2 regions of the Pseudomonas sp. LBUM1662 genome follow, and region 2 is predicted to be linked to the other one. Evidence: riboswitches for the same ligand, from Rfam matches in the RefSeq annotation. Region 2 holds a riboswitch; the other holds the start of a gene.
What was found. Region 2 has a riboswitch for cobalamin ahead of ACA049_RS13580 (CbtB domain-containing protein). Riboswitches for the same ligand answer to the same signal wherever they lie in the genome.
Positions count from the first base shown of each region.

Region 1 (5,984 bases), 1.0 Mb from region 2:
GGGCTGTCCCAAGTCGGACCCTGAGTGCGCCAGCATTTCAAGGCCAGTCGGGTTTTGCCCAGCAGCGCGTAGGTCAACGCCACCAGACGCGCAGGAATGTAGTTAAGGACGTCGTCGATTTTCGCCGCCGCCCAGCCGAAACGCTCGAAGCGTTCGTTGCGATAACCCCACATGGCATCGAGGGTGTTGCTCAAGCGATAGAGCACCACGCCGGGCGCGCCGGCCACGGCAAACCAGAAAAGCGCGGCAAACACCGCATCACTGCCGTTCTCCAGGACCGATTCGGTGGCAGCGCGGGCGACTTCGGTTTTATCCAGTTCGCTGGTCTGACGGCTGACCAGATAGCCCACGCGTATGCGCGCTTCAATCAGATCGCCACTGCGCAGGGCCTTGGCCACCGGCTCGACGTGCTCACCGAGGCTGCGCATGCCGAGGGCGCAATAGAGCGCAAGAATCTCGACGATCCAGCCGACATAAGGCGCCCAGGAAAACGCCGTGGCCAGCAAGGTCAGCGGCAACACCGCAATCACCCAAGCGGTGACGCCGTGACTGCGCCAGCCGCGCCCTTCGCCATTGAAACGTTGCTCGATGCGGTCGGCAAAACGGCCGAACGCCACCAGCGGATGCCAGCGTTTGGGTTCACCCAGCAGCGCGTCCAGCGCAACCGCGGCGACACTCAATAACGCCACACTCATTGACTCACTCCCCAATAATTTTCATACAGCAACTCACTGAGCGGACGCGCCTGCGCCCACCCTTCGAGTACCAGCATCGGCGCCGGATAGAATTCCTTGACCGGGCCGAGACAAAGAACCGCCAACGGCTTGGCTCCGGCGGGTAAACCCAACAGGTCCGCCAGCGCTTGCGGCTCGAACAGCGACACCCAACCCATGCCCAGACCTTCGGCGCGGGAGGCCAGCCACAGGTTCTGGATCGCACAGGACAACGAAGCCATGTCCATTTCCGGCAAGGTGCGACGACCGAAGATGTGGCGCTCGCGATCGTCCATCAGCGCAGCGACCAATACTTCGGCACAGTCGTTGATGCCTTCGACCTTGAGCTTCATGAATTCGTCGGTGCGCTCGCCGAGGGCTTCGGCGGTGCGGATGCGTTCTTCTTCCACCAGTTGCCGGATCTTTCCGCGCAGGGCCCGGTCGCTGATGCGGATAAAGCGCCAGGGTTGCATCAGGCCGACGCTGGGGGCCTGGTGGGCGGCTTCGAGCAGGCGCCGTAACAACTCGGGCTCGACGGTGCCGCCGCTGAAGTGGCGCATGTCGCGGCGTTCAGCTATTGCCCGGTAGACCGCTTCGCGTTCGGCTTCGGAGAATGCGTTGTCGGTCATGGCCTCTTCGCGAGCAAGCCCGCTCCCACAGGGGTTAGGTGATCCATTGTGGGAGCGGGCTTGCTCGCGAAGGCGTCCTCACAGTTGGGCGCAAACAGTGCGGCAACCGCCGAAGGATTGGACGGAAAATAAAAATGCACATAAGAGGCCGTCATCCGCCCCTCACGATAAACCGCCTCCGCCCCACGCCCGCCATTCGGACTCAGGCCACGAGCAATCGGCTCAAGCTCGGTGCTGGTCAGCGAATGGTGATAGGTGTGCCCGCGCAGCGAACCTTCCGGCAACTCAACCGCTTGCAACGCAAGCGCCGCCAGACGCTTCTGCATCACCGCGTCACCGGCCAGCAAGCCGACCAGTTCGGCCCGGGTACCTTCGACATCGGTCAACGAATCGAGCAGGTACAACATCCCGCCGCACTCGGCCAGCAACGGTTTGCCGGCGGCATGATGGGCGCGGATCGCATTCAGCATCAAGGTGTTCTGTGACAGCGCCACATGGTGCAGTTCCGGATAACCGCCCGGTAGATAAAGGCTGTCCGCGTCTGGCAAATCCGCATCGCGGATCGGCGAGAAAAACAGCAATTCGGCGCCCATGGCCCGCAGCAAATCCAGGCTCGCGCCGTAGGTGAAAGCGAACGCTTCATCACGGGCGACGGCGATCCGCACACCGGCCAGCAGAGGCTCGGCGACGATCATTTCAGGGGCCGCGAATTCCACGGGCGGCGGCAGTGCTACGTCGCAACTGCTGGCCAGCGATTCGGCCGCTGCATCGAGGCGCAGATCGAGATCGTTCAACTCACTGGCCTGGACCAGGCCAAGGTGCCGGCTCGGCAATTCGATCCCGGTTTCCCGCGACAAGGCGCCGTACCAGCGCAAGCCTTCCGTCAGGCTGCCTTCGAGCAATTGCGCATGACGCAAGGTGCCCACGCGATTGGCCAGCACACCGGCAAACGGCAAGTCCGGCTGATACTTCGCCAGCCCCAGCGCCAAGGCACCAAAAGTCTGCGCCATCGCCGTGCCGTCGATCACACCGAGCACCGGCACACCGAAGTGCCGCGCCAGGTCGGCGCTGGACGGCGTGCCGTCGAACAGGCCCATGACGCCTTCGATGAGGATCAGGTCGGCCTCACCGGCCGCTTCCCACAACAGGCGACGACTTTCCTGCTCGCCGACCATCCACATGTCCAGTTGATACACCGGCGCACCGCTGGCGCGCTCGAGAATCATCGGGTCGAGAAAGTCCGGGCCGCATTTGAACACGCGAACCTTGCGCCCCTGATTGCGATGCAATCGGGCCAGCGCGGCGGTAACGGTGGTCTTGCCCTGACCGGAGGCCGGCGCGGCGATCAGTACTGCCGGGCAATGACGTATGTTTTTCATAAAATAGTATTCACAGCTCGACGCCTTTTTGCGCTTTGATCCCGGCCTGGAACGCGTGCTTGATCACGCCCATCTCGGTAACGGTGTCGGCCAGTTCAATCATCTCTGGCTTGGCGCCACGACCGGTGACCACAACGTGCTGCATCGGCGGACGCGCCTGCAGGTCAGTCAGCACTTGATCGAGGTCGAGGTAACCGTGCTTGAGCGCAATGTTCAACTCATCCAGCACCACCAGACCAATCGACGGATCGCGCAGCAATTCGCGGGACACCGCCCAGGCGGCTTCGGCGGCGGCGATGTCACGCTGGCGGTCCTGGGTTTCCCAGGTGAAGCCCTCGCCCATCACATGAAAACGCACCTGCTCCGGGAAGCGGCGGAAGAACAGCTCTTCGCCCGTGCTGTTACGGCCCTTGATGAACTGCACCACGCCGCACTGCATGCCGTGGCCCATGGACCGGGCGAGCATGCCGAAGGCCGAGCTGCTTTTGCCTTTGCCGTTGCCGGTCAGCACCAGCAGCAGGCCGCACTCGTTCGGCGAGTTGGCGATGCGTTCGTCGATCACGGCTTTTTTGCGCTGCATGCGCGCCAGATGGCGTTCGTCACGTTCAGGGGAATCAGTCATGGGGGAGCTCTCCGTTGAGGCTGGATAACGGCGGGCAGGCACAAGAATAGACGGCAAGAAGCCTGGCATCGCCCACCGTGATGCCGTTGGATGAATCAGGCCGGTCTCCGGGCTCATGAGCGGCATTCGCCGGACTGCGCGCCTTCCCATGTCGACAGTCGACACAGTGGCTCAAGGCGCAGTCTTCACTCATTTACCGTTGCGGGGGCAGCGCCGGGATCGTGACGTTTCGTCGCGTGAAGATAGTCACTCACCGGCTTCCCTGTTTCACTCTGTCGGCTTCGCCACAGAGCACCTGAAACAAGCGCGAAGGTTAGAGGGTTGGGGGTGGAGCGTCAATTGAAGACAAAGCCCGGGCGGGCGATATACTGCCGCCGGTCAATTTACTGACCCTCCCAACTTGCACCACACTGTCAGCAGTGATATCAAAGCGCCACAACCCAACATCACAATTACAAGGGTGAGCAACATGCAAGGCATGATCATCAGCAATCCGAGGCTGGAATTCCTGCGACCGGTGCTGGAACGCTGGTTTGACTGTATCGACCGCTACAACGCTGTGCGCGGCGATAACGACACGCCTTATTGGTACGACGAAAAAGCCAACCTTGGCTTGCTCTCCGCCGCGGCCTGGATGGCGGAAATGGTTACGTTGCAACAAACGCCGACCCGTAAACAGAACGAAGAAGGCGAACGCAACAGCCGCGCCGATCTGTTTATCGCCACCGCCGAAGAACGCGCCTACCTCCAGGCCACGCAACGCTGGCCGAAGGTCAACAGCCTGAATCTGAGCCAGGCACTGCAAGACATCACCAGCGACGCCAAACGCATCAGCTACACCAGCGACCTGAAACTCGGCTGCCTGTTCGTTGCGCCACAAAAGGCCCAGCAGAGCGCGACGCCGGAAGAACTCCAGGACATGGTCGACGACCTGCAAAAGGAGCACAGCTGCGCCGTGGCCTGGTATTTCCCGTACGCCTATCGCAAGTTGCGCAACGAAGCCGGCAACTATCACCCCGGTATCGCCGTGCTATTCAAGGAAGCCCGCGGCTGACCGGTTGAACCATCGCGCGTCTAATCTTCTCTATGATTAAGTCAATGCACTCATAGGGAAGACCAGCATGCGCAAGCCCCAGCTCGTTCTCGTCATCGCGCTCGCCGGAGGGCTCGCCGCTTGTGGTGAAACCTCCAGCTTGCAAGTCTCCGACGGCACCGGCCCGTCACCCAAGCTGCCCGAACCGAACAAGACTCTGATCCCGACGGTGAATATCGCCCCGGCGATCGGCTGGCCGCAGGGCGCAAAACCCACTGCTGCGGCAGGCACTCAGGTGGCGGCATTTGCCGAGGGGCTCGATCACCCGCGCTGGCTTTATGTGCTGCCCAACGGCGACGTGCTGGTGGCCGAAACCAACGCGCCACCGAAACCCGATGACGGCAAAGGCATTCGCGGCTGGGTCATGGGCAAAGTCATGGGCCGTGCCGGCGCCGGCGTCCCTAGCCCGAACCGCATCACACTGCTGCGAGACAAGGACCACGACGGCATTGCCGAAACCCGCACGGTGTTCCTGGAAAACCTCAACTCGCCCTTCGGCATGACCCTGGTCGGCAATGACCTGTACGTCGCCGACACCGACCGCTTGCTGCGCTTTCACTATGAAAATGGCGACACGGCGATCAAGTCACAGCCGATCAAGGTCGTCGATCTGCCGGGCGGCACGCTGAATCACCACTGGACCAAAAACGTCATCGCCAGCAAGGACGGGAGCAAGCTGTACGTCACGGTCGGCTCCAACAGCAACGTCGGCGAAAACGGCCTGGACCAGGAAGAAGGTCGCGCGGCGATCTGGGAAGTGGATCGCGCCACCGGCAATCACCGGATCTTCGCTTCGGGGATTCGCAATCCAAACGGCCTGGCCTGGGAACCTCAAACCGGTGCGCTGTGGACGGCGGTCAACGAGCGGGACGAAATCGGCAGCGATCTGGTCCCGGACTACATCACTTCGGTGAAGGACGGCGGGTTCTACGGCTGGCCCTTCAGCTATTACGGCCAGCACGTCGACATTCGCGTCGAGCCGCAAAACCCGGACCTGGTGGCCAAGGCCATTGCCCCGGACTACGCGGTGGGCCCGCATACCGCCTCGCTGGGCCTGTCGTTTGCCGAGGGCAACACGCTTCCAGCGCAGTTCAAGGAAGGCGCGTTCATTGGCCAACACGGCTCATGGAACCGCAAACCGCACAGTGGCTATAAAGTGATTTTCGTCCCGTTCGCGGGAGGCAAGCCGACCGGGCAACCGGTGGATGTGCTGACCGGTTTCCTCAACGCGGATGAGAAAGCCATGGGCCGGCCTGTAGGCGTGGTGATTGATCAGCAGGGAGATTTGCTGGTGGCCGATGATGTGGGGAACAAGGTGTGGCGGGTTTCGGCCGCTAAATAGCCGTCCTGTAGGAGCGAGGCTTGCCCGCGAAGGCGTCGGCACATCCAACATTGATGTTGCCCGATCTATAGCCTTCGCGGGCAAGCCTCGCTCCTACAGGGATCAGCGTTTACGACAAAGCGTGAGTCCATCCCCCAACGGCAACAACGACAGATCGACCCGCGAGTCATCCTTCAAGGCGCGATTGAGCGCCTGGATGGCCCGGG
Region 1 covers NZ_CP166793.1:1,949,919-1,955,902, reverse strand. Annotated here, with positions in the region: gene cbiB (adenosylcobinamide-phosphate synthase CbiB) at 1-695, opposite strand, end outside; gene bluB (5,6-dimethylbenzimidazole synthase) at 692-1,342, opposite strand; gene ACA049_RS08775 (cobyrinic acid a,c-diamide synthase CobB) at 1,339-2,721, opposite strand; gene cobO (cob(I)yrinic acid a,c-diamide adenosyltransferase) at 2,732-3,343, opposite strand; cobalamin riboswitch at 3,425-3,657, opposite strand; gene ACA049_RS08765 (hypothetical protein) at 3,813-4,397, shown strand; gene ACA049_RS08760 (PQQ-dependent sugar dehydrogenase) at 4,465-5,778, shown strand; gene ACA049_RS08755 (O-methyltransferase) at 5,881-5,984, opposite strand, start outside.
Region 1: another riboswitch for cobalamin. It lies ahead of cobO (cob(I)yrinic acid a,c-diamide adenosyltransferase); the one in region 2 lies ahead of ACA049_RS13580 (CbtB domain-containing protein).

Region 2 (5,984 bases):
TGCTGTCTGCCGGTGGCTTTGTCGCACAGCGTTATGGAGTAAATCCCTACGTGATGTTCGCCGTCTGCGTGCTGACCATCGGCGTGGCGTCCTGGGCAAGTTACGAATTTGTAGAAAAATGCAGCTATCGGTGGCTTAAAGGCTGGATTGACGGCGAATCGGCAGCTAGCGCTGTTCCGGCTCTTTCCCGACAAAAATACTAGGACTTTGTACGGCGCGATGATTGGCGTAAACTGCGCCCAAGCCTGCGAGGAGTTTCCATGACCGCTATTACCATCACCGACGCCGCCCACGATTATCTGGCTGATCTGCTCTCCAAGCAGAACACCCCGGGTATCGGCATCCGCGTCTTTATCACCCAGCCTGGCACCCAGTACGCCGAAACCTGCATTGCTTATTGCAAGCCGGGCGAAGAAAAACCTGAAGACACCGCGTTGGGGCTGAAAAGCTTCACCGCTTACATCGATTCGTTCAGCGAAGCGTTCCTGGACGACGCGGTCGTCGATTACGCCACCGACCGCATGGGCGGCCAGTTGACCATCAAGGCGCCGAACGCCAAAGTACCAATGGTCAACGCTGACAGCCCGGTCAACGAGCGCATCAACTACTACCTGCAAACCGAGATCAACCCGGGGCTCGCGAGCCACGGCGGTCAGGTCAGCCTGATCGATGTGGTCGAAGACGGCATCGCCGTGCTGAAGTTCGGTGGCGGCTGCCAGGGCTGCGGCCAGGCAGACGTGACCCTTCGCGAAGGCATCGAGCGCACCTTGCTCGAGCGCATTCCCGAGCTCAAGGGTGTACGCGATGTGACTGACCACACGCAGAAAGAAAACGCCTACTACTAAGGTGTTCGCTGCGAAATGAAAAAACGGCACCCGTGAGTGCCGTTTTTTTATGGGTGAAGTTCAAGGCCGCCTTCGCGAGCAAGCCCGCTCCCACAAGGGATTGTGACCAAACACAAAACCGGGGTCCGCCACAGATCCAATGTGGGAGCGGGCTTGCTCGCGAAGAGGCCGTTAAGGTCGATACAAATGCGCATGCCCCGCGCGATACAGCGACGACTCGCTGAAGTGATCGCTCCCCAACACCCGACCCACCAGAATCAACGCCGTACGCCGAAAGCCCTTCGCCTCAACCTTCCCGGCAATGTCCGCAATCGTCCCCACCACCCAATCCTGATCCGGCCACGTCGCCCGGTGAATTACCGCGATCGGGCAGTCCGCGCCGTAATGCGGCAGCAGTTCGGCGATGATCTTTTCCAGATGCTGCACGCCCAAATGAATCGCCATGGTCGCCCCATGCTGCGCCAGGCTGCCCAGCTCTTCACCGGCAGGCATCACGGTTTTGTCGGCATAACGGGTCAGAATCACGCTCTGTGAAACGTCGGGCAGCGTCAGTTCGGCGCCGAGAAGCGCCGCGCATGCCGCCGTCGCCGTAACACCTGGAATGATTTCAAACGCAATCCCGAGTTCGCGCAGGTAGCGAATCTGCTCGCCAATCGCCCCGTAAAGACTCGGATCACCCGAATGCACGCGCGCCACGTCCTGGCCTTTGGCATGGGCGGTCTTGATCAGTTCGATGATCTGCTCCAAGTGCAATTCGGCGCTATTGACCACCTGTTCGGCGCAATGGCCTTCCAGCACGGCGGCGGGGACCAAAGAGCCGGCATAGATAATCACCGGGCAGCTGCGAATCAGCCGTTGGCCTTTGACGGTGATCAGTTCCGGGTCGCCGGGACCTGCGCCAATGAAGTAGACGGTCATCGTCCGTTCCTTTGAATAAAGAGTCTGTTGAAAAAGGGCGTGGGCAAGGCTTCAGATGAAGATTGCTCATGATCGAAGGCGGGGATTATCGGGGATCTTACGCAACGCAGGCCAATGCGAGGGTGGCCTGGGCATATTTTTGTCGCGAAATCAGCAGTTTCGCCGGTGCCTTGGCCAAGTGTTCGGCCAGGGCCAGAGCGGCGCTTTCCGCCACGCCATAGCAACCGGTGCGTTCGAACGCGATGTCCGAATGATGGCTGAGTTGCGGTTTGTAGCCTTTCAATTGCTCGCTGCTGAAATACATCAGCGGCAACGCGAGTTGTTCGGCGAGCTCGACCAGGCCAGGTTCATCACGCTTCAGGTCGATACTGGCCAAGGCCTTGATCTGATGAAGTCCGATTTTATGCGCCTGCAATGCCTGATCGAGTAACGCCCGCAGCGTGCTGGCGGGGCAGCCGCGCTGGCAGCCCAGGCCGACGACTAAAGTCGGCACAGTGCTGTTATCAATCATGCGTGGTATTGGCCATCGCTTTTGCGGCGGAACAACCAGGCGCTGATCAGGCCCAGGGCCAGCCAGAACGCGACGTTGGTCAGCTGCGAAGCGATTTTGAACTGCGCTTCCAGGGCTTCCGGAGCCAGCATCGAGTGCACTTCCGGCTGCGGCGCGCCGATCACATGCGGAACGGCGAGAATCGCCACGCCGAGGATTTTCATCAGCCAGTGACGGCTGAATACGATCAGCGCGATGCCGACAGCGGTGGAAGCAGCCGTACCGATCCACCAGAGTTGCCGTTGGGCCAGATCAGCCGCGGCAGTGCCTGGCAGTTCAGGCGGCAGGCCGAGGGTCGGCGCCAACACGAAGGTCGCGTAACCGGCCAGACCCCAGAGCAGGCCCTGAGAGGTTTTGGTCGGAGCACGCAAGGTGTAGAGACCAGCCAGCATCAGGGCGAAACCGACGGCCACCACCAAATTGCCGCCCGTGGTCGACAGCACGCGCTGCCAGCCGTCTTCCGGCTCCCAGGCTTCGGCGTCGTGAGTGTGAGCGGCGACACCGGCGGCGTGTTCGTGAACTTCAACAGCGGCCGGCTCGGATTTTTCGTAGGTCTCGGCCTGCAGAATCAGCGGCGACACCCAGAAACTTTGCAGCAGGGTCAGCAACAGGGCGGCCAGCAGCCCGGTGAAACCTGCGGTTTGCGCAATACGCTTGATCATGTCGACAGGTCTCAATGGCACGGGAAGGCGGAGCTGTGACGGGTATCGTGCGCGGCGTTGTGCACCGCTTCGATGTGCGAGAAACCGGCGAAGTACACAAGGCACGCACCGAGGATCGACGCACACACGGCGGCGGTCAGGCGTTGAGTCAGGGTTGTGGTGGTGCTGGCGGTGCTGTGGCCGGTGCTGCTGATAATCGACATGGCGCTTCCCTCTGGTCTGTCAGCGGGTGAATAGAGCGCATGGAAGACCCCTGCGAGTCGGGCACGCAGAGGTTCAACAGCGCCCGCCCACCGCGGGTTTGTTATTCAGTGATCGTAGTGGTCACTTTGTGTTGCGGGCCGGTCTCCGGGCTCACGAGGGGCCAAGGCTTGCGCCTGAACCTGCAAGCATCACCTTCCCATGCCGAACTGCTGGCACAGTGGATCTGACGCTTCGCTCGCTTACCGTTGCGGGGGCAGCACCGGACTGACATGGCTTTGAGTAAAGCACATGATTCACCGGTTTCCCGTTTCACCCTGTGAAGGGCACCCGTAACAAGGCGTGTAGGAGAGCATGGGCGGGGGATGGGCGTCAATTGGTATGGGTTCTCAACTCGAGACCGAGGCGAACTCTTCGCGGGCAAGCCTCGCTCCTACAAAAGCACCGCCGTCCTGTAGGAGCGAGGCTTGCCCGCGAAGGGGCCGGTGACGGCACCACAAGACATTGACCCGCCCCCACACGATGCGTAGCCTTGCGCTTTCGAGGTTCTTCGGCATTTGCCGAAGCTAAGAAGGGAACGCGGTCGATGCCGCGGCTGCCCCCGCAACTGTGAACGGTGATGTTCGTTGCCACGCCACTGCAAGCCCTGTCCAGCGGGTTCGCGGGAAGGCGCAGCGAATGCCAGGCAACCGCCCGGCACACCGTCAGCCAGGAGACCTGCCTCGACACAGATTCTCACTACAACCGGGCGGGGTGATCCGGTGGCGAACTCTTCCGCGCGCGCATCCGTCGCTGCGATTGTCGTCCCGTATGCCCGCCACCTTGCCAAAGGGCATCCGATGAAAACACTGGCCAAACTCCCCGTCACCATCGTTACCGGCTTCCTCGGCTCGGGCAAAACCACCTTGCTGCGGCACATGCTCGACAACGCCCAGGGTCGCCGCATCGCGGTGATCGTCAATGAGTTCGGCGAGCTGGGCATTGACGGCGAAATCCTCAAGCAATGCTCCATCGGCTGCACCGAAGAAGAAGCCAACGGCCGCGTCTACGAACTGGCCAACGGCTGCCTGTGCTGCACCGTTCAGGAAGAATTCTTCCCGGTGATGCGCGAACTCGTCGCCCGTCGCGGCGACCTCGACCACATCTTGATCGAAACCTCCGGCCTGGCCCTGCCAAAACCGCTGGTTCAAGCCTTCCAGTGGCCGGAAATCCGCAGCGCCTGCACCGTTGACGCGGTCATTACCGTGGTCGACAGCCCGGCCGTCGCCGCCGGCACCTTCGCCGCGTTCCCGGACCAGGTCGACGCCCAGCGCAAACTCGACCCGAATCTGGATCACGAATCGCCGCTGCACGAGCTGTTCGCCGACCAACTGGCCAGTGCTGACCTGGTGATCCTCAACAAGGCCGACCTGATCAGCCCTGAAGACCTCGCCCGTGTGCGCCTGGAAGTCGCCGAAGAGCTGCCGCCCGCCGTCAAAGTCATCGAAGCCAGCAGCGGCCGCGTGCCACTGGACGTGCTGATCGGTCTCGGTGCCGGTTCCGAAGAGCACATCGACAGCCGTCACAGCCATCACGATCACCACCATGAAGGTGAAGACGATCACGACCACGACGCCTTCGATTCCATTTCCATCGAGCTGCCGCAAGCGGACGAAAGCCTGTTGCTGGACGCGCTGACCCAACTGGTGGTCCAGCACGGCATCCTGCGGGTCAAAGGTTTCGCCGCGATCCCGAACAAACCGATGCGCCTGTTGATCCAGGGCGTCGGCACGCGTTTCGACAAGCATTTCGACCGTCAGTGGGGCGCCGATGAAGCGCGCACCACGCGCCTGGTGCTGATCGGCCAGGAACTGGACGCCACGCTGCTTGAAGCGCAACTGCGCGCCGCGCTCAGCGTTTAAGCCATGCACCTGCTCAGGACCCAGCCCGGCGGTTTCGTGTCGGATGACAACATCGCCGACCTTGGACAAACCCCCGCCGAGCTGGTGATCCTGTGCAGCGGCGACTCCAGCCTGGCGCTGCTCGCCGAAGCGGCGCAGCAGTTGCCCGAGGATTACCCCAGCGTACGTCTGGCCAACCCGATGCAGGTGCAGAATCACGCCTCGGTCGACCTGTATGTCGACGAAGTGCTGCGCCACGCCAAGGTGATCCTGATCTCGCTGCACGGCGGCATCGCCTATTGGCGTTACGGGGTCGAACGTCTGGTGGAGCTTTCCCAGCGCGGTGTGCAGCTGATTCTGGTGCCGGGCGATGATCGTCCGGACCCGGAACTCAGCGACCTGAGTACCGTGGCTGCCGACGATCGCGACCGGCTCTGGCAGTTTCTGCGTCAGGGCGGCATGGCCAATGCCCTGGATTTTTTCCGCTGTCTGGCCAATCGCTGGCTGGATCGCGATTATGTGTGGTCCGAGCCGCAAACCCTGCCGCGCACAGCGATTTATCACCCGCAAAAAAGCCCCGCTGAACTGAGCGATTGGCAAGCCGACTGGCAGGCCGGTCAACCGGTGGCGGCGGTGCTGTTTTACCGCTCGCATTTGCAGGCGGCGAACACTGCATTCATCGATGTTTTCTGCCAGCGTTTGCAGGCGGCGGGTTTGAATCCGTTGCCGATTGCGCTGGCCAGTTTGAAAGAGCCCGGCTGCCTGACGGTGGTCGAGGATTTGCTGGACGAAGTCGAGGCAGGGGTGATTCTCAACACCACCGGTTTCGCCCAGTCCAGCCCTGAAGCGCCACATTTGCGGCCGTTTCGCCGCAATATTCCGGTGATCCAAGCGATTTGTGCCCAAGACAACGAGCCCGGTTGGCTCG
Region 2 covers NZ_CP166793.1:2,995,781-3,001,764, forward strand. Annotated here, with positions in the region: gene ACA049_RS13555 (acyltransferase family protein) at 1-203, shown strand, start outside; gene nfuA (Fe-S biogenesis protein NfuA) at 261-845, shown strand; gene cobM (precorrin-4 C(11)-methyltransferase) at 1,017-1,763, opposite strand; gene ACA049_RS13570 (cobalamin biosynthesis protein) at 1,861-2,274, opposite strand; gene ACA049_RS13575 (CbtA family protein) at 2,271-2,975, opposite strand; gene ACA049_RS13580 (CbtB domain-containing protein) at 2,987-3,178, opposite strand; cobalamin riboswitch at 3,298-3,525, opposite strand; cobalamin riboswitch at 3,703-3,915, shown strand; gene cobW (cobalamin biosynthesis protein CobW) at 4,016-5,077, shown strand; gene cobN (cobaltochelatase subunit CobN) at 5,081-5,984, shown strand, end outside.